DNA from 3 places in the Gracilibacillus sp. JCM 18966 genome. Region 3 is predicted to be linked to each of the others. Evidence: predicted binding sites of a transcription regulator. Region 3 holds the regulator's gene; each other region holds the start of a gene.
The links. Region 3 encodes CtsR, which represses protease genes until heat stress. Its sites were predicted from a motif close to ATGGTCAATAAAGGTCAAACA; they were not measured.
Positions count from the first base shown of each region.

Region 1 (10,456 bases), 1.4 Mb from region 3:
ATTGTGAGTAAGTCATGAGGATTCGTAATAAATCCCATTTCTAATAAGAGTGCTTTATTTTGATTGTTTCTTAGTACATAGAAATTACTACTTCGAACCCCTCGATCTCTCATTGTGACATGTTGAGATAAAGAGGACTGCATTTCATAGGCAAGCTCTTTACTATCTGGGCCAAAATAGTGTGTGCTAATTCCATTAGCAGAAACTATTGGACTTGCATTAAAATGTAGACTTATAAAAGCATGAGTCTGATAAGCATGACTTATTCTCAAGCGGGTGGCATGATCTACATAGCTATCATTACTTCTCGTTAATAATACCGTTGCACCTGCTTGACGGAGCTCACTTGCTATCTCAGAAAGCACCTCCATAATGACATCCTTTTCAAAGATACCCCCAAGTCCTATGGCTCCAGGATCCATGCCACCATGCCCTGGATCGAGCACAATATTAAAGCCATTTAAGTTCTGCTCATTGCTTACCGTAGTTGTAGTAGCTGTTTGTTCCACAGATTGCTCTGTATCTGACGTAGCCTGGGCTGATGGTTCTTCAGGTATGTATGTGGTACTTTGATGATTCGTCAACCAGCCCGCAATCCATCCAATTTTACCATTCTTTAAATCTACTTTTATCCATTGATCTTCAGTATCAACGACCGAAAAAGACTCTCCAATTGTTGTAAAACCGATAATAGGATAATTTGTACCTGGTCCTGAACGAATCCGAACACCAGTGGCAGTAATAGAAACATCGTTTAAACTATCATTAGTAGCTGCTCGCTCTTGCTCTTCCACCATTAAAAATTGTGAAGCTATCCAAGCCTCTTTCCCATTATAAAAGGTTTTATACCAGCCATATGCCTCATCAAACACTTGTACTTGATCTCCAGCTTGTAATTTACCAAGAATTTGTCCATTTAAAGATGGCTCTGAGCGCACATGTAAATCTGTTGCTCCCACATGATATGTTTTCCCCTCTGCCTCTATAATCAAAGGGAAAACAAAGAAAAACGATAAAAATAAGATGATGGCTGTACTCTTTTTTATCAAAACAATATCACTTCCTTTTTCAGGATTTACTCGATAGTTTCTGATACCCAGAAGTGACCAATACTAAACCTATTTTTTATCGATTTTTGTAGAAAATATGATGATTAGTCATAATTACTGAATAGTCTCCATGAATAAAGATCATTTATTTATACATAAAAAAGCCCCACTACATCGATTAAACGATTTTAGTGAAGCTCTTTTATAAGATAATGCACCCGGAGGGGGCTTAAATTGTTGTACTAATGGAATAAACGTTATGAATTCAATTTTTTCCTGTAATCAATATAAAGAAGTATAGTTAAAATAAGCAAAAATATGATCATAGAAAACGGTATTAACCACAACTCATTCTGATTTAAATTCCATCCAATTAAGATAATAGCAAATGATACAATTGGAGCCATTATAAAATAAGGCTTTGAAAGGTAAAACCATCCATAAGGGAAAAAATGTGCTGCTGTAATGATGGAAAAAAAGATAATAGCTTCTTCTGGGCTTTTACCTATCGCCCAAAAAAGAATTGGAAAATATACGAGCTGAGCAATGTTCAAGAATACTCCTAACTTACCTAAGGGATTACCTTCAAATTTCCAATCTGCTTTCAAGAGATTGGAAAGACCCATCGATAAAGGAAACATTAATCCCGTTGAGAATAACATATAAATATTTTTTAGTTCTAGTGTGATTGGTTGTAAAAATATTATGGTAATAATTAACCAAATGATTACAGCTGACAACAAAAAGGAAACACCATTTTTCCCACTAATCGATAATCTTTTACGGAGATCATTAATTTGCAAACTAATTTCCCCTTCTTTTTTAAAATTTTCATCATTCATAAGCTACTCCATTGTTTGCATATCTTCTGGGTAATGAATGGTGTCAAATACCTCATCTGATTTAGAATCTTTAACATTGATCGTGACATCATAGTCATCTGGAGATGCTCCATCATAAAGTTGATACATCATTCCTGTTATTCCAATTCCCAGCACAGCAAAACCGTCCATACTATTTTCATACCCTTCTCTATCAACACTTAAATGAAACTCTGAAAAATCTTCATTGGAGGTAATGTCTTGAATTGACGGGAAGTCACCACTTGTCTTAATCTCCTCCATGGATTGATCTAATTGTTTTTTTATTTCATTCATCATTTCCTTGTGTTTGGATTTTGACATTTTATAAGTCAAGCTTCCGTCTTCATTCTCTGTTACTTTTAACCCTTCCTCTTCAGCTTTCGCTATCGATTCATCGGTAGATTCTATCATAGAGGAAGGTATGGTAACTTCCACACTTAATAAGTTTTTATCTACTTCAACCGCTTCTTTATCGTCATTCTGATTTGGTTCTGAATCTTTAGTATCTGTATCTATAGCTTCTTTTCCTTCTTCTTCATTTTTCTCGACTTCGAATCCACAAGCAGTTAAAAATATAATACAGAATAAAAAAACTAATAATTTCTTCATGCTCATTTCCTTCCTAGGTATATTTAATAGGATTTTATCACTATTTGTAGGATATTACTATGGAAAAAGCGTCTGTAACTAAAAACTTTGATAATGTCATCATTATTTTGTTCGTTGTTTACTCGATTTCATTCAATTATTTTTCGACTTTCTTTGGAACAAAAAACCCCTCCTCCGGCTAACTATTTAGGTAGACGGAAGAGAGGTGCTTTTATTACCTATATGCAATTCAATGAACTTATTGACATCATATACAAGGATATTACGCGCCCGGAGGGATTCGAACCCCCGACACATGGTACCGGAAACCATTGCTCTATCCCCTGAGCTACGGGCGCATGAAAAAATACGACAAGATTAATTATAGCGAAAGATATAATTAATTTCAACGAAATCTATATTTTTCTTTTGCAACAATTGAATTGATTGTTTAAATTATGTTATTTTCGGGTAGGATGAACATAGATTATAATAGACGAAAAGATCATCCATCCAAGAAGGTCAAAAGTCAATCAAATCTTTTGACCTTTTTTGACCATTAAGTTATGATGTTAATAGTTAAATAATAAAATGATGAAGCAATAAAGGAGGAGTTTTCTTATGAATTTAATCCCTACAGTTATTGAACAAACTAATCGTGGTGAGCGTGCTTATGATATTTACTCTCGCCTATTAAAAGACCGAATTATTATGCTAGGTAGCGCCATTGATGACAATGTTTCTAATAGTATCGTGGCTCAACTATTATTCCTTGCTGCAGAAGATCCAGATAAGGATATCTCCCTATACATTAACTCTCCTGGTGGTTCCATTACAGCAGGTATGGCGATCTATGATACGATGCAATTCATTAAACCAAATGTATCTACCATCTGTATTGGAATGGCAGCATCTATGGGAGCATTCTTACTCGCTGCAGGTGAACCTGGAAAACGATTTGCTCTACCGAACAGTGAAGTCATGATTCACCAGCCACTTGGCGGAACACAAGGTCAAGCTTCTGATATTCAAATTCATGCAAATCGTATTATCGAAATGCGTAAAAAATTAAACCAAATTCTAGCTGATCGTACTGGCCAACCGATTGAAGTTGTTGAAAAAGACACAGATCGCGATAATTTCATGACAGCAGAGCGTGCAAAAGAATATGGTCTAATCGACCGAGTGATGGAAAAGAAACCAACTGATTTAAATTAATACATTGGAAAACCCTGCATCATCGCAGGGTTTTTCTATTCTGAATTTCCTTCTATAAAGCTTACTAGATCTGCTAATGCTTGTTCTTCATCCGTACCATCGACGATTATTTTAATTTCACTCCCTTTGGAGAGTGCTAAACTCATCAATCCCATAATACTTTTCGCATTGATTCTTTTTTGATCTTTTTCAATAAAAATTTCGGCAGTATAATGATTTGCCTTTTGTACAAATTGTGCTGCAGGACGAGCCTGTAAGCCAGGATCTACCCCTATAATAACTGTCTGTTCAACCATTCCCATCCTCCTCATTTTTGAAAGCGTTATCATTTTATTATACTATATCACTTCTTCCAATATTACACAAAAGTTTTTACTTAGCATTTTAAAAGGTAAAGAGCACATGTTTAACACATATGCTCTAGGATTTATTTACAGTAAGTTTTTCACTTCTTATTTGTTCCGCAAATTGATCTATTTTCTTCAATCGGTGGTTAATTCCTGACTTACTAATCTTCCCTCCAGAGACCATTTCCCCTAATTCCTTAAGAGATACATCATTATGTTCTAATCTAAGTTCCGCAATTTCCTTTAACTTATCTGGTAGTGCATCTAGTCCAACCGTTTCTTGAATATATCGGATATTCTCCACTTGTCTAAATGCCGCACCAATCGTTTTATTTAGATTTGCTGTTTCACAATTCACAAGGCGATTTACGGAATTACGCATATCACGAACAATTCGAACATCTTCAAATTTAAATAATGCCTGATGTGCTCCAATATAGCTTAAGAATTCGGTGATTTTTTCGGCCTCTTTTATATACGTAATAAAACCTTTCTTCCGTTCTAAAATTCTTGCATGTAATTCATAATTATTTAATAAATCACATAATGCTTGATTATGCTCTTCATAAAAGTTATAAATTTCAAGATGATAAGAGGAGGTTTCTGGATTATTCACAGAACCACCTGCTAAAAAAGCCCCTCTTAGATAGGCTCTTCGACAGCAGTCTTTCTTAATATACTTATCTGAAATAGTTCGAATAAATTGATACGGCTCTTGAAGTATGTCCATATCCAAGAGCATTTCCTTAACTCCTTCATTCATTCTTACAATATATACATTATTTTTTTTCAGTTTCATTTTTTTCCTTACGAGTAATTCAACAGGATAGGCATAAATTGTTTTAATCAATGTGTATATTCTACGTGCTATTGCTGCATTTTCTGTTTGAACATCGAGTGAATAATGTAAGCGTGAAAAGGAAACTGCTCCATTCATTCTAATCAGGGCAGCCAGCTCTGCACGATTACAGCAATTATCGTTCTCGATTTTCGTTAATTCTTTCTTAATTTCCGATGCAAATGACAACTTTCTCCCCCCTCCTTATACAGGTCGATTCTTGAAGTGTCCCTTACAGACATTTAACACTATTCTAAAAAAGACATAAGAACATCTGCAATTTTATCCTTATCATGTCTTAGAGAATGGTTTTTTTGTTTTACTATATCTGCTTCAATTATTTCTATGTCTAAGCTTTTTAATTTTTCGACATCAATTTTAACAGGAGCAGCATTTTCCTCTGCATAAATTAATTGTACGGATGGATCAATCGATTTATTATGAACAATAATAGATTGAATACATCCTGGTCCAATATGATCCATAATTGCTTGAACATGATCAGAAGCTGTGTAACCATTAGTTTCCCCAACCTGTGTCATCACATTACATACATATACCACTTTGGCGTTTGTTTCCTTTAATGCTTGACCAATTTGAGGAACAATTAAATTAGGTAGAATACTTGTATAAAGACTACCAGGTGAAATGACAACTATATCCGCCTCTTTAATCGCTGTCACTGCTTCAGGTAGTGGTAAAACCGGGTTCGGCTTTAGGAATACTCGTTTAATTCGTTTTCGTGCTTTTGGAATATTGGATTCACCTAATACAATCTCTCCATCCTCATATTCTGCATGAAGGAACATATTTTGATTAGCAATTGGATAAATATTGCCTTCCACATTAAGAACACGAGAAATTTCCTTTATTCCTGTATAAAAATCGCCTGTAACAGATGTCATCGCTGCTAACAGTAGGTTTCCCATGGAATGACCTAATAATCCGTTTCCTTTCGTAAACCGATGCTGAAACAGATCCATTAGCATTGGTTCTACATCGGATAATGCAGCAATCACATTCCTTATATCGCCCGGTGCTGGTATTTCCATCTCTGTGCGAAGGCGACCAGAACTCCCACCATCGTCTGCCACTGTTACAATAGCGGATAGGTCAATGGGATATTCCTTAAGACCACGCAAAAGTACCGGCATACCTGTTCCACCGCCGATCACAACTATTTTTTTTCTATCTGTTTGTGTCATATTTTTATTTTCCCTTTCGCTTATCGATATCACGATGGCTTACATGTGTGACATAGTTCTTTTGAAAATATTTTGCTAAATATTCCGCAATCGCAACAGAACGATGCTGCCCGCCGGTACAACCTATTGCGACAACGAGTTGACTTTTCCCTTCCCGTTTATATTGTGGAAGCATAAATTCTAATAAATCAACCGTTTTATCAACAAAGGCTTTTGTATCCGACCATTTGAATACATAAGAGGATACATCTGTATTTAAACCTGTTAGTGGTCGTAAATTTTCGACATAGTGGGGATTGGGTAAGAAACGCACATCAAATACTAAATCTGCATCAATAGGCAATCCGTACTTAAAGCCAAATGATAACGTATGAATCGAAAAGATTTCTTGCTCTTTTTCACTATATCGTTGCACTATTTTTTCTCGTAATTGCTTTGGTTTTAATTCAGAGGTATCGATAAAATGTTGTGCACGTCCTCTTAATTCATCTAGAATCTTTCTTTCTGCATGGATCCCCTCTAACGGTAATCCATCCTGTGCAAGTGGATGTGATCGACGCGTTTCTTTATAGCGCGAAACAAGTACTTGATCACTCGCATCTAAAAAAAGAATATGCTCCTCTAACCAATTTTCCTGACCCAATTGGTCCAAAGCCTCAAATAAGGAATCAAAAAATTCTCTACCTCTTAAATCCATCACAAGTGCTACTTTTTGAATATTATTCGTTGCATCTCGCATTAATTCTAGGAATTTAGGCAATAACGCTGGAGGCAAATTATCAACACAATAATACCCTAAATCTTCAAAACTTTGCACAGCGACCGTTTTACCCGCACCAGACATCCCTGTTATAATAACTAGTTTTGTTTCTTCCTTTTTTGTCCCCATTGCATTACTCCTCCCATTTCATCCACTTACCGCAAAAGGTTATCTTTTTTTGCTCTCACTCTATTATATACTGAGTGGAGAAGGAGTTACAAATATCGAAAATAAAATTTACTAAGGGATTTAATGGATAAAAAAAAATTGGCATAGGTGAAAACCTATGCCGTCAAGTAATATATTTATTAAAAAGGGGGTCAATTAGTTAACTACATTATATCCTTTTTATATTTCGTCCGTGTTACAGGGAAGTTAATTTCTTTTTACGTTCATATGTCGAAAAGATGACAGGACTAGCTAGGAATATTGACTGACTCCTTTAAATTCTCAATATATGCCTGTGCTGCTTGTGCCGCGATACTTCCATCTCCTGTAGCTGTTACGATTTGACGCAATTCTTTTTCACGAATATCACCTGCAGCAAAGACTCCTGGTACACTCGTTTCCATATTCTCATTTGTTGGAATATAACCTTCCTCATTCGTGATTCCTAGAGATTTAAAAGGCTCACTTAATGGCACCATACCAATATAAATAAAGGCACCATTAGTTTCATGTTCAAATTCTTCTCCCGTTTTTTTATTGAGTAATGTGACGCTTCCTACTTTGCCATCCTTCTCATTGATCGATTTCACAATGGTATCCCAAATAAAATCAATTTTGTCATTTTTAAAAGCGCGGTCCTGTAGGATTTTCTGTGCACGTAGTTCATCACGACGGTGAATAATTGTTACTTTGCTGGCAAATCGAGTCAAATAAACACCCTCTTCTACCGCTGAGTCTCCACCACCGACAACTACTAATTCTTTTTCTTTAAAGAAGGCACCGTCACAAACAGCACAATAGGATACTCCACGTCCACCTAATTCTTCTTCACCTGGTACTCCAAGCTTTTTATACTGTGCACCAGTGGTAATAATTAATGCACGTGTCTTATACTCTTTTGATCCAGCAATCACGGTTTTATATTCGTTTCCATCAATTACTTCTTTTATGTCACCATAAGCATACTCTGCACCAAATTTTTTGGCATGATCAAACATTTTATTCGACAAATCCGGACCTAAGATATGGTCATATCCTGGATAATTTTCGACATCTTCTGTATTCGCCATTTGTCCACCAGGTATACCTCTTTCCAACATTAATGTATCTAAATTAGCGCGTGATGTGTATACAGCTGCAGTCATGCCTGCAGGTCCTGCACCAGCGATAATAACATCATAAATTCTTTCCTCTGACATCGTAGCTCATCCTTTCTTCTAATCCTACACTTATTATCTTATTCAAGATGAAAAAGGTCTAATGTTTTGCTCATGGCTTTTCAGGTGTTTGCCATGGTGGTGATTGTTCTAATAAAATATTATGTTCCTTACATCCTTCTCGCCAAAGATCCTCTGCCTTTTTTTCATCACCTAAAAAATAATAACAAGTACTATACCATCTATAATAAGAAGGATGTCCTCTTAATTTACCTTTATTCAACTGTTTAAATCGATCTAATGCTTTTCCATATAAACCGATTTGTGCAAAAGTTGTCGCCATTCGGAGCTTTTGTTGCTCATGTATCGGAAATGTATGATCGAGAAGAGAAATGATGTGCTTCAACATTTTGACTTCATTTTCATGATAATAGAAAACAGCAAGATTCATATAACTAAAAAGGCTATCTGGATGTTCCTTTAGATACTTTTCTTCTAGCGCAATTGCTTCTTCACGTTCACCTGCGAAAAATAGGGCATAATGATATTCATGTCGAGCTTGAGTGAATTCAGGAAATAAGGTAATCATTTCTTCCAATAGGGCAATCGCTTCCTGCCATTCTTGACGCTCTAAATGATAAAAAGCAGTTTCTTGGTAGATAAGGACATCATCCTCTTCTTCTAATGCCCATTCATCTTCCTCTTCTTCCTCATCAAAATCCAATACGTTTAATAGTCCAATCGCTTCCTCAGCGAATTCACCATCAGGTGCTTTTTCTACATATAGCTCTGCATATTTTGTAGCATCCTGCAATAAACCAAGATGTGCATAATTATTAGCAATTAAATAATAGCAATCCATATAGTCTTCCCCATGCTTTGCTAGTACGTCTGTTAGTAATTGATTCGCCAGATGGTAAGAGCCTATCTCTGTATAAACAATGGACAATTGACATTGATATAAAGGATGATTAGGTTTTTCAGATAGAGCCTTCTGAAACCACTTGATAGACAGCTCAAATTTTCGCTTCTGGTAAGCCTCCACACCTTTTGAAAAATAAAAATCCCCTTCAGGGATGAAAGGTATGACATTTTCCTTTGTTTTGTTAGGTTTGGGCACGCTGATGATTCCATCCTCTCTATTTTTCGTTCTATATCTATAATAATTAGTTGTATTTAATATCGATGACTAATGCATTATAACATATATTTTAAGGATGAAAATACTTTTTTTAAAAATGAGAGAATGAAAGAAGGAGATCTTTTATTATAACCGTCAGCAGGGCCATACTGATAAAGTCTCCTTATTTACACTTTCTCCTATAAGAACTCATCTTGTGTGATTCGTTTTTCCATTTCTTCTTTTGTATAAATAACCTTCATCGGATTTCCTCCAACAAATGATCCTGGTTGTACATCCTTATGGACAATAGTGCCGGCAGCGACAATGGCATTGCTACCAATCGTAACTCCTGGCAAAATCGTACTATTGGCACCAATCATAACCTCATCGCCAATGTACACTTCTCCTAGCCTGTATTCCTTAATCAAGTATTCATGGGCCAAAATGGTTGTATTATAACCAATTACCGAATTCTTACCAACATGTATTTTCTCAGGGAACATAATATCTAGCATGACCATTAAAGCAAAAGCCGTCTTATCTCCTACCTCCATTTTTAGCAATGTTCGGTATAACCAGTTTTTTACTTTTAAAAAGGGGGTATATCTTGCTAATTGGATCACAGTGAAGTTTTTTATAACCTTCCAAAAAGGAACGGTTTTATAGACATGCCACAATGAATTAGCTCCATATACTTTATAACGGTCTGTTTTTCGCATGATTATTCCACTCCAACTATTGCTAATAAATCGCGCATTTCTTCAAGCATGTAATCTGGATCATGCTTTTCTAAGACCTTTCTTCCCTTTAGTGACCATGCAACCCCGGCTGTTTTTACTCCAGCATTATGCCCTGCTTCGATATCATGATAATTATCTCCAACCATCAAAGTTGTCATTGGATTTGCATGTAAGAGATTCATCGCCTTTAATATTGGCTCTGGGTGTGGTTTAGCATTCTCTACATCATCTAGACCAATAAGCACATCAAATAGTTGATCCATTCCTGTAATTTTCAGTCCTAGCTTTGCTGTATCAGACAATTTTGTTGTGACGATTCCTAGCTTCAGCCCAGCTTGTTTTAGTTCATTTATTGTCTCTACAACGGTTGGATATGCTTCTACATATTGCTCATGATGGG
Region 1 is NZ_AP043883.1:3,813,692-3,824,147, forward strand. It holds gene ACZ5N5_RS18660 (N-acetylmuramoyl-L-alanine amidase) at 1-1,049, opposite strand, end outside; gene ACZ5N5_RS18665 (DUF7010 family protein) at 1,307-1,891, opposite strand; gene ACZ5N5_RS18670 (hypothetical protein) at 1,895-2,521, opposite strand; tRNA gene ACZ5N5_RS18675 (tRNA-Arg) at 2,787-2,859, opposite strand; gene clpP (ATP-dependent Clp endopeptidase proteolytic subunit ClpP) at 3,122-3,718, shown strand; gene ACZ5N5_RS18685 (HPr family phosphocarrier protein) at 3,754-4,014, opposite strand; gene whiA (DNA-binding protein WhiA) at 4,139-5,092, opposite strand; gene ACZ5N5_RS18695 (gluconeogenesis factor YvcK family protein) at 5,152-6,108, opposite strand; gene rapZ (RNase adapter RapZ) at 6,113-6,997, opposite strand; gene trxB (thioredoxin-disulfide reductase) at 7,285-8,235, opposite strand; gene ACZ5N5_RS18710 (tetratricopeptide repeat protein) at 8,306-9,313, opposite strand; gene ACZ5N5_RS18715 (acyltransferase) at 9,514-10,035, opposite strand; gene ppaX (pyrophosphatase PpaX) at 10,038-10,456, opposite strand, start outside.
Region 1: the regulator CtsR is predicted to act here: its motif matches at 3,040-3,060, upstream of clpP (ATP-dependent Clp endopeptidase proteolytic subunit ClpP).

Region 2 (10,456 bases), 1.2 Mb from region 3:
AGTTAACATTTTTATTTTCAGGAAGAGAAATCACTGTTTTATTACCAATCGAAAAGACATTGGTACCAAGTGTAAACTGTTCATCATCCGAAACTTCGATTAGATCATACATTTCCATTAATCTATCCAGTTCTCTTTGTTTGAATGCTGATGTATATATTAAACCTTCTTTCTCACTGAGCAAATTAAATGCGCAATCTAAATGGAGAATGTCTTCACTAATCGGTATAGGCATGAGTTTCCTATCTTGAATTATTTCCTGAAGAGCATCGACAGCTTGATAGGTGGTCCTTTCGCTAATACCGATCCATACTCTATCTCCCGCAAGTACTACATCTCCTCCTTCAATGGAAGGGGTAGTTAATTTCATGTAATTAAAATTTCTATTTTTCAAAAATTCTTCTAGGAGCTCGACTTCATGTTCCCTTATTTCACTCCCCATCTTCGATATGTAAACCGTATCACCAATTGTAAAGCCTATATCACGTGTAAAAACTTGTTCATTTAGTTCTTCTTTAGGATCAATGGATAGCACCTTAACGCCATGTTCCTCTAGGGTTCTCACAAATTGCTCATGCTGTCTATTGGCAATTTCTACATCTATATTCTCGTCTTTATAAAATTTTTGTGTTTCATTTATAACATTTGTAATTCTCATATAGGTTGGTGGGCACACCATTACTTTTTCTAATACGTCGAATTCATTTTGTTGAAATACCAAATCTAGCGCCCCCTCTGTTGTAAGATAATAAAATCATGCTTTTATTATACCAAAAAATGATACTTTCATTCTTTATCCTTTGTTTCTATTCCAGACAGAATCCTTCAGGAAAAAGGTGGGTACATTTTCTAACAAATTCATTTCACCCTCTCTTTTTCGATGCTACTCTTGAGTTACAATAAAAAATGGAGGGATTTACATGAAACGAAAAAGAATGAAAAACCCTAATTTTTTTACCTTTGTCATTTTAACCTTCAGAGTCATATTTCAATAATGTTTGCATAAAATGAAATAATACTATTAAACAAGCACGGTCGACTTTCCTATCTAGTCTATCGTGCTTCCTTTTGTTATGTAATATATTGCATTAAACTCAGATTCCACAAACCCCAATAAAAAACTCTAGCCGTTTCTGGCTAGAGTTTTAATTCCTTCTTATGCTTTTTTCACCACAATATCATTGTTCTCAAAGACAATTTTTAATTTCTTGACTTCTTCCTCCTCAAGAACAACATCTGTGATTCCATCTTCTACTTTATCTTGGATAACACGTCGTAATGGTCTTGCACCAAAACGTGGATCATAGCCTTTATCCGCGATATATTGTTTGGCTTCTTTAGATATAGTTATATCTAAATCTTGGTCTTTGAGGTGTTCTTCTAGTTCAGCAATCATTAAATCGACAATCGCTAATAAGTTAGCTTCTGTCAACTCATTAAAAGGAATGATTGCATCGAAACGATTTAAGAATTCAGGTTTGAAATAATCACTTAAATTTTCAAGTGTTGATACTGCTTCATTGTTGTCACTATTAAATCCGACAGTTATATTTTTCACACCTGTTCCTGCATTACTTGTCATAATAATCACCGTATCTTTAAAGCTTACGGTTCGACCATGACTGTCTGTTAAGTGACCATCCTCCATAATTTGTAGGAACATATTCTGCACATCTGGATGTGCCTTTTCAATCTCATCAAGCAATATTAAGCTATAAGGATTGCGGCGGACCTTTTCTGTTAATTGTCCAGCCTCTTCATGACCTACATATCCTGGTGGCGAACCAATAATTTTGGAAACGGCATGTTTCTCCATATATTCACTCATATCAAGGCGAATCATGGCATCCTTTGTACCAAATAATTCTTCAGCGAGTGCCTTGGTTAATTCTGTTTTACCTACACCAGTTGGACCAACGAATAAAAAGGACCCAATTGGACGACCTTTTGCTTTTAAGCCTGCTCTACTTCGACGAATGGCCTTAGCTACTTTATTGACAGCTGTTTCTTGTCCTATTACTTTTCCCATTAGGTTTTGTGCTAGATTTTTCATCTTAGACTGTTCATCTGATTGAATTTTCCGCACAGGAATTCCTGTCTTTTCTTCTATTATTTGTTGAATATCCTCAATAGAAACGACAGCTTTTGGTGATTCTGTTTGTTCTTCTAGTTTTTTCTCTAATTTAATCTCTTGGTGGCGTAGATTTGCTGCTCGTTCATAATCCTCTCGTTCTGCTGCCTCCATTTTTTCTTTGGCAATTTCATCAAGTCGTTGCTGTAATGAATCATGGTCTGTTTCTGCTACCGCTAGGTTTAAACGAGCCCCAGCTTCATCAAGTAGATCAATTGCTTTGTCAGGTAAGAAACGATCTTGAATATAGCGTTTAGATAGTACTACTGCAGCGCGAAGTACTTCATCTGGATAGCTAACTTTATGGTAGTTCTCATATCGTTCTTTCAACCCTAGCAAGATTTGCTCAGCTTCCTCCATGCTAGGCTCTTTTACGATAATTGGCTGGAATCTACGTTCAAGTGCTGCATCCTTTTCAATTTTTCGATATTCTTTCAAGGTAGTAGCTCCAATTAATTGAAGCTCACCACGTGCTAATGCTGGCTTTAGGATGTTTCCTGCATCCATTTGAGATCCTTCAGCAGTTCCTGCCCCAACTAACAAATGAATTTCATCAACAAAAAGAATAACATTTTGACGTTCTTGCAACTCTGATACAAGTTGTTTCATTCTTTCTTCAAATTGTCCTCGAACCCCTGTATTAGCTACAAGAGATGCGACATCAAGGATATAGATTTCTTTATTTAAAAGCTTAGCTGGAACATTTCCTTCCACAACCTTTAGTGCTAATCCCTCAGCAATTGCTGTTTTCCCAACACCAGGTTCACCAATTAGTACAGGATTGTTTTTATTTCTACGATTTAATGTTTCTATTACACGCTTCACTTCATTATCACGCCCAATAACAGGATCAATTAAACCTGCTCTTGCTGCATCTGTTAAATTTTTACCAAGTTGATCTAGTAACCCATTTCCGTTAGATCCATTCGTCGTATAAGTACTGGAAGTTGCCTTATGAGAACCACTTGCTCCTCCTGCAAAGAAGCCTTCAAATCCTTTGTCTCCAAACATTCCAGATGGATTTTGTGCTTTGTTTTGTATTTCTTGAAAGCATGTCTCACATACATGCAAGGATTGTGTTTGGTCATTAAATCGAAGGCTTACATTAATTGTTGCTTGACGAATACCACAATGCTGACATTTCATCATTCATTCCTCCTTCAATTTTAAAGGTCAATTTGACTTTGACTATATTTGACCTTTATGTAACTCATATTATACTTTGACCTTTTTTGACTTTCAAGACTTTTGCTCAAATTTTTTTCTTTAAATTTAAAAAACAAAAACCAACCTACTATAGTAGATTGGCTCTATTGATTAAGTATCTATATTTTATATAACAACTCCAAAAGGGATAAAAATAAAGGCTAATGCTAAAATTATTGACCAAATCACTTCTTTTAGCATTGTATTCCTCCTAGTTAGCTTTTTTTCTATCATAGCATAACCGTATCCATAAATATCTCATTTCCATAAAACATTACAAACAATTTACATTTAACCGAGCTCTACGACTAATTCTATCTATTAATGTTAAAGTCCCGCTTTATTGAAAAAATTAACTATGTTAAAATAAACGTATCCTGGTATTAAGGAGTTGTTTTATATGGTCAAAATTAACCTTTTACATCATAACAAGAAAAAAATCCCAATGACAGTAACAAAATTAACGATATTCAAACAGGCCAAAATATTAGATGCTATTAGTAAAAACAATCAATATTACACAGTGATTTTTTATAAGAATAAGTGTATAAATGGTAAGAAAACTACCGAAGTAAGAAGGAACAGCTTTTTAGCTACTGCATACCGTTATGGAACTACTTACAATGCTACACACCCTCTCACTGAAGCTTTTGTATCCACTATTCAAAACTATCGCACCATTTCATTCAATCAAATGTTTCAAAAACTAAAAGATAAATATAACGATAACGAAATGCTATATATACTATCCATGTTCGACAACTTTATTAATGAGAAGAAGATTCAAGCACTTTGCAAAAAAGTTTTCTACCAATATAGAAGAAATGGACAACTAAAAAAAGCGTTTAGTACCCTCATAACTTATGCACAAGTACGACCTCATGATCGATTTGCAAGTGACATGATCCATCACATAGATTTTCAAAAATATAAAGTTCTGTATGATGAAATGACAGATCTTTCCTTCGATAACGACGCCCTTTATCTAGAAGCAAAGCTTTCTCAACAACAATTATCTACTACCCAATTTAACCGTGTGATACGATTATTACAAAAAGAAGACAGAGTTTTTGATATACTTTTTGCTAACTATGATCATATCCTTCAAAATCTGCCTCCTATTAGCATTTCAGCTATAGAGCAATTCGATACATTAATCGAAGACCTATTACCTGATGACTGCATCATTTCGTTGTGGGAGAAGCTCCTTGAACACGATCCTAGCTGCTTAACGATCTACAATAAACTCGAATCAAAACAAGCATACACCACCATCGTCCATCATCTAATAAAGCAAAAAATAGCAATACCTCTTGATTTGTTAGTAAATGCTATACACCAAATGAATGGAAAACAGCTGTCGCGATACACAGAGGAGATATTTCCTTTGTTAAGTGAACTTATCGAAGATTCGGCTCAATTAGAGCCATTAATCCATCATTGTATTATTAAGCTACTGCCCTTCTATTCGATCGAAGAATTAGTGGAAAAGCTTCCAAATACAAAGCTACCTATTGCGAGAAAACTATGTAAAATGGGCCAATATGAGAACAATCCTGATGAGCAACTCGCGTTAGGAGAATTATACTTTGAACTCGAGCAATACGAGAAGGCTATTCAGTGCTTTGAATGGGAAATGGAGTTAAATCCTGAAAATCCTAAATCACTACAATATTTACAAAAAAGCTATCAGGCTATCGGTGATAAAGAACAAGCCAACAATTATCAACAGCTCTTACTTAACATGCCTTCGTAATATATTGAGCTCCCATCAGTGGAGAGTTTTTCCCCACTGATGGCTTGTGCGCTTCGTGCTTACCGTTCCTCTATACTTCTCCACAGTGTCATCGTTGCATAGGAACGGTAAGGCTTCCATTTCTCGCTCCAGCCTTGCATCCTATCACGGGTTGGCTTCTTTTCTAGATCATAATACTTCTTTAATGCATTTTGCACCCCTATATCTGCTACTGGAAAAAGATCTTTCCTACCAAGAGAAAACATGAGCCAATTCTGGGCTGTCCATGGGCCAATTCCTCTCAATTTCGTCAATGTTGAAATGACTTCTTCATCATTTTTTGTCTCGAAGGTAGAGAGATTAATATGACCTTGAACAACTTGTTTGGCAGTATCAATGACGTATTCTGCCTTTCTTCTACTAAATTGCATTGCTTGCAGCTTTTCGTATGGAATCACTGCAACCTTGTCTGGTTCCGGATAAAACCATGTGTCTTCTACTTTTTCTCCATATGTTTTCACGAATCGCTCAGTTAAAGTTTGGGCAAAAGACATATTTAATTGCTGGTGGATTATTGTTTTCATTAGATTGCTAAACAAATCAAATTCCTTTACAAGTGGTGTATAAGGATATTTCTTAAATAATTGCTTTAGGTCAGTCTGTTCAAAGAATTTTTGAATTGCCTGTAAATCCTCATCCCATGCAAAGATTTTTTTAACTTGTTCCAATACCGTCGCCTTTTGTTCCTCTTGACTTCCTTCCAATAGAAAGCTCGGTTTCTCCGTCGTACCTAGGGAGGTGACCTTTACTAATGTATTTTTATTTTTTACTCTGAGAGGAATTGTAATTCTTCGCTCCAATTTATTAATATTGTTTAGTGGATCCATAGCCAAACGCATAAGTATGTAATCAAAATCATAAGATGATGTTAGATCAATTTGCTCTTTCCACATTACAGACACACCTTTTCCTTTTTCAGTATTTTCTTTCCATTATGGTATAATCAAACCAAATACACAACAATAAAAATAGGTGGTTACAATGAAAAAGCAATATTATGCCATAATTGACATCGGTTCGAATACTATGCGCTTAGTTATCTATCTACGAGAAAAAGGTGGTCGGTTAAAAGAGGTTGAAAATGTAAAGGCAGTAGCGAGACTTCGAACATTCTTGGATACAAACAACCAATTAACAAATGCAGGGATAGATAAGCTCATCATGACATTACTTAGCTTTAAGCATGTATTGGCTACTTATGATTTAAAAGAGATCGTATGTGTTGCTACAGCTACAATTAGACAAGCTGAGAATCAACTAGATATTCAAGCAATTGTGAAGGAAAAAACGAATCTTCATATGCGCATTTTATCTGAAAAGGAAGAAGCCTTCTATGGTTTTCTAGCTGTAGTAAACTCTACTTCTATTGAAACTGGTATTACCGTCGATATTGGTGGTGGTAGTACCGAAGTCACTTATTTTAGAAAAAGAGAACTAGTCGAATCACACAGCTTCCCATTTGGAGCATTAACTCTTAAGGAATTTTTCCAGAAGGATATTCCCACTTACGAAGAGCTTGAAAAACTTCATCATTTTCTAAGTAAGGAATTCCATCATCTGCCATGGTTAGTTGGAAAAGAAGTTCCGTTAATTGCTATTGGTGGAAGTGCTCGGAACCTTGTGCAAATCGAACAAAATCTGAAAAAATATCCGCTAGCAGGACTCCATCAATATAAGATGTATGATACAGACATCCAAACAGTTAGTCATTATTTAACCTCACGGAACAAGGAAGAACTATTAAAAGTAGAAGGATTATCGAAGGACAGAGCAGACATTATCATTCCTGCTATAGAGGTTTTCCATACACTATATCAAACCATCCAAGCAGACTGCTTTATTCTCAGTAGGAAAGGATTACGAGATGGTGTATTCTTTGAGCAATTGTCAAAGGAGATGGGGTCTCTACTCTTCCCTAATGTGTTGGAAGATAGCATTCAAGAATTAATTAATGATTATAACCTTGATTCAAAGCAAATCATTCATGTCCAATACCTTACTCGTAGGCTATTTCACTATTTGAAGGACAATGGTGTAATCCATCTTAGCAAGAAAGATTGGTCTTTATTAAAACGAGCGAGCTATTTGTGTCATTTAGGAGAATACATTGATGCAGAAGCAAGTGCTCAGCATACGTTCTATTTACTTGCAAACCGTACGATTGATGGGTTAATGCATCGCGAGCGATTAATGATTGCCTTGATTGCATCCTATAAAAATAATACGTTATTCAAACAATTTATAAAGCCATACAAAACATGGTTTCTAAAGGAAGAACGTAAAAAGCTTCGTCATCTTGGAGCTATATTAAAATTTACTTATTGCTTAGATGCTACGAGAAGACAGATTGTTACTGATTTATCGATAACAAGAAAGCAAGATAGATTTATATTTGAGCTAGAGTGTATAGGTGATTGGTCACCAGAGGAATACCAGGCAGAAAAACAAAAAAAGCATCTCGAGAAAATAGTGAAAACAGATATTGAATTAATCTTCAAGCCAAAATTGTAAAGAATTAATTTACATGAAATTAACATAGCATTAACAAAAATTCCTTTTCATAGCGTTATGATAGAAAAGTAATGGTGAGTCTATCATCTCATTAACCACTACTAACAAATGTTCATAGTTCACGAAAAAGGAATGATTTGAATGGCTACAATTGAAACGAAAGAAGAGCTAGGTCATCCTACCTATTATAATAATAGAGAAATTAGCTGGCTTTCTTTTAATAGAAGAGTTTTAGGAGAAGCCGCTGACGAAAGTAATCCATTATTAGAACGTTTAAAATTCCTCGCCATCTTCTCATCTAACTTAGATGAATTTTTTATGGTAAGGGTGGCTGGATTAAAGGATCAAGTGAAGGCAGGATATAATCGGAAGGATAATAAATCTGGGCTAACACCTAAGGAACAGCTTGCTTATATTTCTTCCTTTAATCATGAGCTTGTTGAGGAACAATATGATATATATAAGCTACTTCACGATTCATTAAGTAAAACGAATATAAAGATTTTATCAATGGAAGATCTAACAGTTGAACAAATCAACATGTTAGAGATATATTTTGATGATCAAATCTTTCCAGTGCTTACCCCAATGGCTATCGATGCATATAGGGCATTTCCTATGCTCTTAAATAAGTCGATCAATTTAGCGGTTCGACTTGAGGATTTATATGATCAAGCTGTTAAAACAGCTATAGTTCAAGTACCTGCATTACTGGATCGTTTTATCCAAGTAAATTCAGGACATGACTATATATTGTTAGAGGACTTAATCTGTTATTTTATCGGCAAATTTTTTAAAGGCTATCAAGTAAAATCAACAACTACTTTTCGCATTACTCGAAACGCCGATATGACTATACATGAGGAAGGGGCACGGGATTTATTAAAGGAAATTGAAAAGGAACTTAAAAAACGAAAATGGGGGGCGGCAGTTCGTCTAGAGGTCGATGCCCGTGCACAATGTCCAAAAATGATTGATTTTTTACTACATGTATTAGAAATCCATCATAAAGATTTATACGTGATAGACGGTCCCCTCGATTTGACCTTTTTATCTGATTTCTGCAACCATGTTAAAAAGGATTTTGATCAGCTAATTTATCAAACCTTAATCCCCCAGCCTCCCCAGGATATTTATGAAGACGAAAGTATCTATGATGCTGTACGTAGACGAGATGTATTCCTACACCATCCATACGAATCATTTGAACCTGTTGTAGATTTAATAAGCGAAGCAGCTACTGATCCAAATGTATTAGCAATTAAACAAACCTTGTATCGAGTAAGTGGCGACTCTCCGATCATTGATGGGTTAAAGCGAGCAGCGGAAATGGGAAAACAAGTGACCGTCCTTGTGGAATTAAAGGCACGTTTTGATGAAGAGAATAATGTTCAATGGGCAAAAGAACTTGAAAAGGCTGGATGTCATGTTATATACGGAATGATTTCCTTAAAAACACATAGTAAAATCACCTTAATTGTAAGACGAACCAATCAAAAAATTGAAAGAATCGTCCATTTAGGAACAGGTAACTATAATGATCAAACGGCAAAGTTTTATACAGATATGTCTTATTTAACGACAAAACGCAAATTTGGGATTGATGCTACTAATTTTTTTAATTATTTAAGTGGTTATACAGAAAAACCAACCTTTCATCATCTATCCATGGCACCATTTGATATTAGAAATGATTTGCTTCAATATATAGATACAGAAATTCATTATCAGAAACAATATGGTAATGGGAGAATCATTGCCAAAATGAATTCCTTAACAGATAAACCATTAATCCAAAAATTTTATGAAGCCTCTCAGGCTGGTATTCAAATTGATTTGATTATTCGAGGAATTTGCTGTTTAAAACCAGGCTTGGATGGAGTGAGTGACAACATTCAGGTAAGGAGTATTGTTGGACGGTTTCTTGAGCATAGTCGGATTTACTATTTCCATCATAATGGAGAAGAAAAACTGTTTCTTTCCTCTGCTGACCTTATGACTAGAAATATGGTAAAACGTGTGGAGATAATGTTTCCTATTTTTGAGGGGAGAATTAAATCAAGAATTTATCATATACTGCAAATTATGCTACATGATACAGCAAAAGCGCGCATCCAAGATAGTGATGGAAGCTATACTCATATTAAAGATCAATCCGCTGAGCCTATAATGGATAGCCAGTTAACATTATTTGATATGGCGTACAGAGTTTTAGAAGATGAAGAATAAAAGGACGGGGATTTTTGCACAAAAATCCCCGTCAATAGAAAATTATTCGAAACCTAGTACAGACTGTGGTAAAAGCTGTTTTAGCATTAAATCGTCTAAGCTTTTAAATTCATAGCCTTTCTTACGTAAATCATCAATAAGATAGCTTAAAGCATCCGCATTGTCCTTAGATACAGTATGCATCAAAATAATGGCACCTGGGTGTATTTGTTCCATCACTTGATCGTAGGCATTCTTCCAGCCTTTTTCTGAGCCTTCATTCCAATCTACAAAGGCTAAAGACCAAAAAATATGTGTATAACCCAATTCGTTCGCCCATTGTAATGATTGCTCATTAAAAGTTCCTTTTGGTGGTCGTACATACTGAACATTGGCATCTTCTGATACCTTTTTAATTTTTTTCGTTAAAACCTCAAGATCTTCTGTAAATTCCTGCTTAGAAAGCTTCGTAAAATCTCGATGACCATCTGAATGATTTCCAATTGTATGACCATCGTCAAGCATTCGCTTCGTTAGCTCAGGCTGATCCTCTACATAATGGCCAGTCAGAAAGAACGTTGCTGGTGCATTCTTTTCCTTTAACA
Region 2 is NZ_AP043883.1:2,206,323-2,216,778, reverse strand. It holds gene ACZ5N5_RS10615 (dimethylarginine dimethylaminohydrolase family protein) at 1-721, opposite strand, end outside; gene ACZ5N5_RS10610 (ATP-dependent Clp protease ATP-binding subunit) at 1,157-3,277, opposite strand; gene ACZ5N5_RS10605 (tetratricopeptide repeat protein) at 3,738-5,093, shown strand; gene ACZ5N5_RS10600 (DNA-3-methyladenine glycosylase family protein) at 5,153-6,025, opposite strand; gene ACZ5N5_RS10595 (Ppx/GppA phosphatase family protein) at 6,114-7,643, shown strand; gene ACZ5N5_RS10590 (RNA degradosome polyphosphate kinase) at 7,785-9,872, shown strand; gene pdaA (delta-lactam-biosynthetic de-N-acetylase) at 9,915-10,456, opposite strand, start outside.
Region 2: the regulator CtsR is predicted to act here: its motif matches at 3,351-3,371, upstream of ACZ5N5_RS10610 (ATP-dependent Clp protease ATP-binding subunit).

Region 3 (10,456 bases):
ATTTCACCTGTTAGGCCTACTTCGCCGATTAAGACATCATCTGCTTGTGGTGGCTGGTCTCTAAAGCTTGAGGCAATGCTGATGGCAACTGCTAAATCTATGGCCGGCTCATCTAGCTTCACACCGCCTGCTACCTTTACATAAGCATCTTGATTTTGTAGCATTAGTCCCACTCTTTTCTCTAGAACAGCCATCAATAACGGTACACGATTATGATCAATTCCTGTTGCCATTCGTCTAGGGTTCCCAAAGCTAGTAGGGGAAATCAATGATTGAATCTCGACGAGCACTGGCCTTGTTCCTTCCATGGAGGCGACAATGGCTGAGCCTGCTACACCTTGCGATCTTTCCTCTAGAAATACTTCAGAAGGGTTCAAGACCTCTACTAGACCTAATTCCTTCATCTCAAAAATGCCCATTTCATTCGTACTACCAAATCGGTTCTTGACCCCACGTAATATTCTAAAGGTATGATGTCGTTCCCCTTCAAAATACAATACAGCATCTACCATATGCTCCAGCAATCTTGGTCCTGCAATGGAACCTTCCTTCGTTACATGTCCTACAATAAAAATAGGGATATGCTTTTGCTTCGCAATGCGCATTAGCTCACTTGTACATTCTCTTACTTGGGAGACACTTCCAGGTGCACTTGTCACTTCCTCTTTATAAACGGTTTGGATCGAATCAATGACAACAAAGCCTGGGTTAATGGCATCAATTTGATTGACAATATCGACTAAATTAGTTTCTGCTAATACATATAGTTGATCGGAGTTAATGTTTAAACGATCGGCCCTTAGCTTTGTCTGTTTGATAGATTCTTCACCAGATATATACAACACATCTACATTACTCTCTGCTAGCTGACTAGATACTTGCAGTAATAAAGTAGACTTACCGATACCTGGATCCCCTCCAATTAAGACAAGCGATCCTGGAACAACACCGCCACCTAATACACGATTTAATTCTTGCATTTGTGTTTTGATTCTTGGTTCTTCTTGAGATTGTATCTGGCTAATCTTTTCTGGTTTATGGATGGTTGCAGCACTAGAAGTCCAATTTCCTCTTTTGGTGGAGCTTGCCACTACTTCTTCCACTAATGTATTCCATTCATGACAGCCTGGACATTTCCCCATCCATTTAGGTGATTCATATCCACAAGATTGGCAAACAAATTTTGATTTTCTTTTAGCCAAGATAATCCCTCCTATTTATTATAAACGAAAGTCATGTGCTATAAGTTACAAAGATCTATCAATTTAGTTAAAGTTATATGTAAAAAGTGTGGAATAGTAGAAAATCGAGGTATTCACATTTAGGGTACTTAAAAATAGAAAAAAAGAGAAGAGAAAATCGGAAGGATCGCCTTCCGATTTTCAATAATTAAGATACAATCGCAAATTCGCCCTTATCATCAAGATCAATTTTGACTTTTTGGCCTTTATGAATTTTTTCCTTCAACAATTCTTCTGACAATAAATCCTCTACGTTCTTTTGAATAGATCGACGTAAAGGTCTTGCCCCGTATTCAGGATCAAAGCCTTCCTTTGCAATTTTCTCGACTGCTTTATCAGACAATGAAAAGTCAATCTCTTGGTCGATCAAGCGTTTTTGGAGTTCCTTGACCATGAGCTCCACAATGTGCTTCATATGCTTTTTCTCTAATGAGTGGAACACAATCGTTTCATCAATACGGTTTAAGAACTCTGGACGGAAAGCCTTTTTCAATTCTTCCGTTACTTTTGAACGCATGTCTTTATAGCTTTGTTCTTCATCGCCTAGGCTGAAGCCAACATATTTGTTTCGCTTTAGCTCATTTGCCCCTACATTCGACGTCATAATTAAGACCGTATTGCGGAAGTCTACAGTCCGACCTTTAGAGTCTGTCAGACGGCCATCTTCTAATACTTGTAAGAGAATATTGAAAACCTCTGGATGGGCTTTTTCCACCTCATCTAACAGAACAACCGAATATGGCTTCCTTCTCACTTTTTCAGTTAATTGGCCACCTTCCTCATAACCTACATAACCAGGAGGTGAACCTACTAAACGTGAGGTTGCATGTTTTTCCATGTATTCTGACATATCAATACGAATCATGGCATCCTCATCACCGAACATCGATTCAGCTAGAGCTCTGGCTAATTCTGTCTTCCCTACACCTGTTGGCCCAAGGAAGATAAAGGATCCAATTGGGCGCTTCGGGTCTTTTAATCCAGCACGAGCACGGCGAATGGCTTTTGAGACGGCCTTTACCGCTTCTTCCTGACCGATTAAACGACTATGCAGAATGTCTTCCATGTTTAGGAGACGTTCGCTTTCATCCTTCGTTAGGGCCGATACTGGAACTCCTGTCCAAATGGATACGACACTCGCAATATCCTCCACCGTAACCTCTGAGTTCTCTTGCCCTTGTTTTTCCTTCCATTTGGATTCTGTTTCTTCTAAATCCTTTCGAAGACGCTGTTCACTATCACGTAAGGAAGCAGCCTTTTCGAATTCTTGACTTTGCACGGCAGCATCCTTTTCTTTCTTCACTTCCTCCAGCTTTTGCTCTAATTCCTTTAAATTAGGAGGAGTTGTATAGGAACGCAGACGCACCTTAGATGCCGCCTCATCAATTAAGTCAATTGCCTTATCTGGTAAAAATCGGTCTGTAATATAGCGATCGGATAGCTTAGCTGCTGCTTCCATTGCTTCATCCGTGATCGTTACTCGATGATGTGCCTCATAACGATCTCTTAATCCTTCTAAAATTTGAATCGATTCTTCTACCGTCGGCTCATCCACTTGAATCGGTTGAAATCTTCTCTCTAGCGCCGCATCTTTTTCTATATATTTACGATACTCATCTAGTGTTGTAGCTCCAATACATTGAAGCTCTCCACGAGCAAGGGATGGCTTTAAAATGTTCGATGCATCAATTGCGCCTTCCGCGCCACCTGCTCCAATTAATGTGTGCAGCTCATCAATAAATAAGATAACATTGTTCGCTTGGCGAATTTCCTCCATTACCTTTTTTAAGCGATCTTCAAACTCCCCACGATATTTTGTTCCTGCAACCACTGTTCCCATGTCCAATGTCATGACGCGTTTATCACGGAGTATTTCAGGTACTTCATTTTGTACAATTTGCTGTGCCAATCCTTCCGCTACGGCCGTTTTCCCAACACCTGGTTCTCCGATTAAGACAGGGTTGTTTTTGGTTCGTCTACTTAATACTTGGATGACGCGTTCAATTTCTTTACTACGCCCGATGACAGGGTCAATGTTTCCTTCCTTCGCGATCGCTGTTAAATCGCGTGCAAGCGAATCTAAGGTAGGTGTCGCTGCATTATTATTTTGACTACCTCTCCCATTCGAAGCGCCACTATTTTCATTATTACCGAGTAATTGTAGAACCTGCTGGCGCGCTTTATTAAGACTTACTCCTAAGTTATTTAAAACACGTGCTGCAACCCCTTCTCCTTCACGAATTAATCCAAGGAGAATATGTTCTGTTCCTACATAGGAATGGCCGAGCTTCCTTGCCTCATCCATCGACAATTCAATGACCTTTTTCGCTCTTGGTGTATAGTGGATCGTTTGGGAAACTTGATTGCCCTTTCCAATTAGTGCTTCCACTTCTTCTCTAATTTTTTCTGCACCGAGACCGATGGCATGTAAGGCTTTAGCAGCGATACCATCCCCTTCACTAACTAGTCCTAGCAGAATATGCTCTGTACCAATATTATTATGTCCTAATCGAACGGCTTCTTCTTGGGATAAGGCTAATACTTTTTGAGCCCTTTCTGTAAAACGTCCAAACATCATATTAAAATTCCTCCCTTTGCTCTAACGTGAACCTTTCACGAATTAATGATGCCCGAAAAACATCACGTTCATGAGGTGTAAGCATTCTTCTAGCATATTGCTGTAGGAATGCCGGTTGCGTTAGTACCATTAATTCATTCAAAATAGATTTGGAAATATGCTTAATATATCCTAGGTCAATCCCTAACCGAACATCCGAAAGACATTTGGCCGTTTCTTTGGATTCGATAATTCGACTATGTTCTAGGATGCCATAAGAGCGAAACACACGATCTTCAAGCTCTAGCTCAGACTGTTGCTTTAATATTGTTCTTGCTTGTCGTTCCTGTTCGATTAATTTTTGAACAACACTTGTTAGGTCTTCGATGATATCCTGCTCTGATCTCCCTAAGGTGACTTGGTTAGAAATTTGAAAGATATTCCCCAATGCTTCACTGCCTTCACCATAGATCCCTCGCACTACTAAACCTAGCTGATTAATAGCCGGGATCATCCGGGAAATTTTCCTTGTCATAGCTAATGCAGGGAGATGCATCATCACAGAAGCTCGTAATCCTGTTCCCACATTGGTTGGACAGCTTGTTAAATAGCCTCTTTCTTCATCAAAGGCGTAATCTATCTTTTGCTCTAACCAATCATCGATGTGAAAGGCTTCTTCTAAGGCCCTTTTTAATTGGAAGCCTGGAAAGTATAATTGCATCCGAATATGATCCTCTTCATTGACCATGATGGAAACCTGCTCATTTTTGGAGATTAATGCGGCACCATATTGGGATTTCTCAGCGAGATGTGGACTTATTAGATGTTTTTCAACCAATACCTGTTTTTCAATTGATTTTAAATCCGCCATTCTAACAAATTCAAGCTGTTCATATTGTGTAAAACTACGATGATTGAATTCTTTTTCTAAAAAATATAAGATACCTTCAAGATGCTCTTCATTTGCAATTAAAGGAAATGGTGACTGTTCAAAGTTTCGAGCTAGTCGAATGCGACTGCTCATCACAATATCACTATCTGGTCCATCTTCCTTTAACCATGGACTAATGGCTTCATTGATAAATTGTTCAAGCCCCATTAAGCATCACCCTCCCCTTTTTGGTTTAGGTTTTTTTCTAGCTGTCTTATTTGATCACGAATGTTCGCAGCTTCCTCAAATGCCTCATCAGCAATTAGTTGTTGGAGTTTCCATTTTAAGTTTCTTAGCTGCTTCCTTTCATAAATATCCGCACCTACACGTTTCGGAACCTTTCCGTCATGGGTTGTATTTCCACTATGAACTCTACGAAATATTGGATTTAAATGACTAGAAAACGTCTCATAACAAGTGGCACATCCAAATTTTCCAATTCGTGTGAACTCTTGATAGGTCATACCACATTTTTCACATTGGAGATCTTGCTCCATTGGATGATGTGGAGATGATGTATGGAAGGCATCTGAATCAAATTGAAAAAGCCCTGATAACAGATTGTGTAAGGAATAGGATTCGTCTTCAGGAGGTACATAGCCTTTTTCCTTCGCACACTGATGACAGACGTGAATTTCCTTTTTCTCTCCATTAATCACCTGAGCAAAGTGAAGTGTTGCAGGATTCTGTTGACATTCTTGACATTCCATAAGAACACCTCCTAAGATTCATATTTTAAGGATTGTAGCATTGCTGCCATAATTCTAGCTCGCAACTCATCTCTCAAGGGTAGCTGGAAGGATAAGATATTACGATTCAATGCAGCAACCATTAACTTCGCTTCTCTTGTCGTAATAAGCTCCTCCTCCAGTAATCGCTCCAATATATTGGCGGCCTTCTGCTGGGAGATTTTCGGTAAAATCATCTCAATAATTTCATCGATTAACTTTGCTTTATCGTCATTGGTAATTTTACTAATTCTAATATAACCTCCACCGCCACGCTTACTCTCGACTAGATACCCTTTTTCTAAAGTGAATCTTGTATTGATCACATAATTAATTTGAGAGGGTACACATTCAAAACGATCCGCAATCTCGCTACGTTTAATCTCAATGATTTTCGTTTGATTGCTTTGCAATACTTCCTTCAAATATTCTTCAATAATATCTGAAATATTGCGCATTTTCCCTCCTCCTATCTGACTTTGACTATATTTGACTATATTATTATTATACTGCATGTGAGGACGGATGCAACTATAATGTTCCTAATTATTATTGCCTTTTTTCCACTATTAGAAACATGTTTTTGGAATTTTATGCTAAAAGCAAGACTTACATCGTGGGTATGCTTCTTTTATTGAAACTTCATTTTTATTTTCTTGACATCATCTTGCTCTAGTAGCCATTCATGAAGGTTATCGCGGTTTTTCTGATGGGTAACATCAATATACATTTTAATCCGTCTGTTTCCTTCTTCATCATTTGTAATGTCAAACTGCTTGACTTCAATTGGAAATGATTGTATTTTTTCAAGAATTTTAGCCGTATTTTTGTCTTTTGCTACTTTTATTTCAAATGAAATTTGATGTCTTTTTCTATGAATCTGTTTTTCCCACTTATTCAAAACAACTAGGCTAACAAGAATGATCACCGTCGTGACAATGGCCTCTTTATACATGCCTATACCGATAATTAACCCTAATCCGGCAACTGCCCATATAGATGCTGCTGTGGTTAGGCCTCGAATCGTTCCACCATTGACAATAATTGTTCCAGCCCCGAGAAAACCAATCCCACTGATGACATAGGACGGGATTCTCGCAGGATCGAAACGGATGTTATCATAATTTTCGATAAAATAATCAAAGCCATTTATCGATAATAGCATCATAAGACAAGAGCTAATGCCAACTAATATATGTGTACGAAATCCTGCTGAATGTTTATTTAGCTCTCGTTCGAATCCTATTAATCCGGATAGTAATAAAGCAATAGCTAATTTTGAGATCGACTCTATGAATTGTGCATCAAAGATATCTTCAAGCAAATATCTCACTCCTAAGTGCGGTAATTTTAGTTGATAATTCATTTATACCCTATTTCTAATCAAAATATTTCATGTTATTAAAGTTTATCTATAGAAAAAAATCACCCAATGGATGATTTTAAAAAAAGTCTGGAAAATATGTCTGTTTATTAGGAATGATCGCATCTAATGTTTGAATTGCCGTCACATCTCCTTGAATCAGTTGGAGGCCAGCTAAATTTGTTGCGTTTTGATAACTTAATAGGATAGAAGTTAATTGCTGAACGGAACAATAAATATGTTGACATTTCCCGTCGGGTTTATCTCTACTGACGACGATATCACTATTTTCCTTGGTTAAGTAATAGGTACCTGTATTCTCTGGTAAAAATTCATCTTCTACTTCGATAGCGATAGGATGAAATCGATCCGTCATCCGGAAGCGATATTGCCTTAAAAAGGCAGACACATCCACAATTCTACTCATAAAATAAGGCACGAGCTTTTGCTCATATCTTGGTTCATCTACTAATAAAGGCAAGGAGTCATCCGCTGGCACCTTCATCTCTACTGACGTTACCATTGAATCATGATTAGAAAGTAATTGAAGAATTAATTTTAAACCATTTGAGTTAACATATGCCATATCTTCTACATATAATATACGATCCTTCACATGGTATAGGAGATAACCTTCTGGTTCATCCTGGTCATTATAGCAAATCGTGATGATCGTGTCTTTTTTGATAACGCGTTGCTGCCACCATTTTTCGTCTCGGATAAGTCCACCATTGTATCTATTTATATAGGTGGAATAAATCTTGTCTAACTCCTGATAATTTTTACTTCTTCTTGCATAACCATTCGGGCTCCACTTTTTCTTAAGGGTCTCGATTGGAATCTGATACCTTTTGTACGGAAAGGTAAGCTCATACCCATATCTTCGGTAAAAAGGAACAGAAAATGGGTGTAAATAGGAAATAATATAACCATTCTCCTTCATGGACTGCAAAACTGTAAGCAAAAGTTTTTTAATCATCCCACCACGTCTATATTCTGGCCACGACGCAACAGAAGCGATGCCACCCATCTTCACCTTATTTCCATTAATATTTACCTGGAGTGGAATCATATGGACCTTTGCGCATAATTGCTCTTCTTTTAGCCATCCCCAAATTTCATGACGCTCCGCTTCTTTTTCCTTTTCTTCTAGTTCTACCTCATTTAAGGTGTATTGAAAGGCAAATTGGGATAATTTAAATATTTCCGGATAATGATCATGCGATAATTTCTTAATTTGATTCACAATTTTTCACCTCTTTTTAAATGTTTACTTCCCATTGTGAAACCTTTTTCCCATGCTCCTCCTTTGTATATGTATGCTATAAGTATCTCAATTTTTTGTCCATCCACCAACCGTTTTGCATTAGGAAATAAAAAACCCCAGAGAAAATAGATTCCTCCAGGGTCATCATTAGAAAAAATATTATTTTTTTGGTAATCCATTGGCTTCACGGATTAATTCAAAGTATTGGTCTCCACGGACAATTTCATATTCTGAGCTCAGTGATTCTGCAATTTCTACAACGTCTGATGGTGTAAGAGACCACGATAACATCCCCAATGAAATAAATAGTGGTGAATCTCCGTCCCAATCACGAGAGGCATCTGCTATCGCCTCTTTTGCTTCACTGACACTGCTGACACCACGTAAAATCGACTGTGGTAGCTCATTATTTAAGATAGATGTTCCTGTATTGCTCTCCCAGCTTAAGAACATTCCTTGTGGGTCTACATAGTCCAAGTAATCCTGTACTTTGGATTCTGTTAAAGGTACATTTTGTTCATCTACACGATTTAATGCATAAATAATATCCATTCCCGTACGTTTCATGTACCTTTTTGTTTGTCTAGCGAATAAATCAAATGTATCATCCGGCCACGGTGTAGGATAGATATAACCTGCCCCCGATGGACCAGCAATTAAAAGGTCGTTATCTGTAGCAGTTTGCTGGTAATAGCCTAATATGGATGGTGCAACATCATAAAGAAGTGGACTTGTTGTCCAATTAATTGGCACACTTCCTCTTGCTTTGTCATCCCATAATTGTCTTAGCTTATGTTGATTATATTGAAGGTTGTCACCTTCACCGAATGTGAAGGTAAGATAAATCTTGTTGTCCAATTCTGGAGCAGCTATTGGTTTTTGCTTTTTAATTTTCCCTTTAACACCAGAGAAGACCGTCATATTGTTAAACCAATCGGCGGCTAGCACATACACACTGTGTTCAGAAGCTAGCTCTGTTGAACTGAATTCCCCTGCAACATCATTACTGAACCACCCTAAGTATGGTGTATTTGGTTCGACATCAGACATGATTTGCTCAAATAATTCCTTTTCCTCTGCTACATTTGATTCAAGCCAAAATACCATTGCACGATTTGCCACTGCATAATCTCTTAAATATCCGTATGGTTCTGTTTCACCCGCTGCAACTGGTTGGACATTCGATGCAGAGACCTTAAATTGATTCCACATATCTACTGAAACAACCAATTCTTCGGTATTCGCAGGTGGTGTAAATCGATAGATAAAGTAATTACCATTATCTGCCCAGCGGTGGCCGCCATAACGCTCATCCGCACTGGAATGATAACCATCATATAGGTAGGGCGCTTCCTCTGCTTGTCCAGGTATAAACTGTGCAATAACCTGTCCATCTGCTTTTACGGTTACTTGATGGACCGCCGGCCCCCAACCATCCTTTGTAAAAGCATCTTGAAAACGAAGGTAAACAGATTCTCCTTCGAGAAATTCTGAGAGGTCTAAGTCATAGATATCTCGGTTAGAGCTATCTCTAATTTCTTCCTCTTCTTCCACAATCACTTGGAAATCATCCCAATTATCTTCAGGCAATTCGACACTTCTATGAGGATTTAATCCAACTAACATTCGTTTAGTTGTTCTTGGCCATAGATTTTCATATTGCCATTTATACGCATCTAACCCGTCATCGAATTGTCCACGTAAATCTTCTATTATCTTAAGATTATATGGTGGTTTCGTCAGTTTCTCTGCCAATTCAGGGCTTGCTACTACCCCTTGCTCCAAACCAGCCATTGTTGTAGCAACATTGATAGAGTCTTTTACTTCCGGGTCATAGACTATCATCCCAGATAGTTCATCTTTATACTTTAACAATAGCTCCCAAGGGTTCTCCCTAATGCTGTAAGGGATGTTCCAATCATTTAACCATGTGAAATTTCCTTCCTCATAGTCATTTTCTATCATGTATATCCTTGGTTTTTCCCGATTCACATTTCCTTGCAGTGTCGTAAATAGTAGCTTCTCATCGCCTGTATTTTCTCTTAAATCCAACACATCTAGATGCTTTGCCTTCGCAAAAGTAGGTAAAGCCTGACTTTTTGGCCATGTGATTTTACCATTTTTCATGGATTCTGCTTGTGTTTCTGTTGCTTGGATACTATTAATACTGGATAGGATTAAAAACAAGGTGAAACATATCAACACTAATTTGCGAATCATTGATTTTCCTCCTTTGTCCAATCAGTTCAAAAGACCATTTACCTACCTACATCCGAATAAATAATTTACAGAGAGAAATCACCTCCCTTAAGTTCACAATAATGACATTAACTTGAGCTCTTTACTTTCATTTTTAGTGTTTTAATTTC
Region 3 is NZ_AP043883.1:960,552-971,007, forward strand. It holds gene radA (DNA repair protein RadA) at 1-1,202, opposite strand, end outside; gene clpC (ATP-dependent protease ATP-binding subunit ClpC) at 1,390-3,819, opposite strand; gene ACZ5N5_RS04545 (protein arginine kinase) at 3,821-4,897, opposite strand; gene ACZ5N5_RS04550 (UvrB/UvrC motif-containing protein) at 4,897-5,439, opposite strand; gene ACZ5N5_RS04555 (CtsR family transcriptional regulator) at 5,451-5,915, opposite strand; gene ACZ5N5_RS04560 (MgtC/SapB family protein) at 6,089-6,781, opposite strand; gene ACZ5N5_RS04565 (GNAT family N-acetyltransferase) at 6,900-8,066, opposite strand; gene ACZ5N5_RS04570 (hypothetical protein) at 8,063-8,266, opposite strand; gene ACZ5N5_RS04575 (GxGYxYP domain-containing protein) at 8,247-10,307, opposite strand; gene ACZ5N5_RS04580 (alpha-mannosidase) at 10,415-10,456, opposite strand, start outside.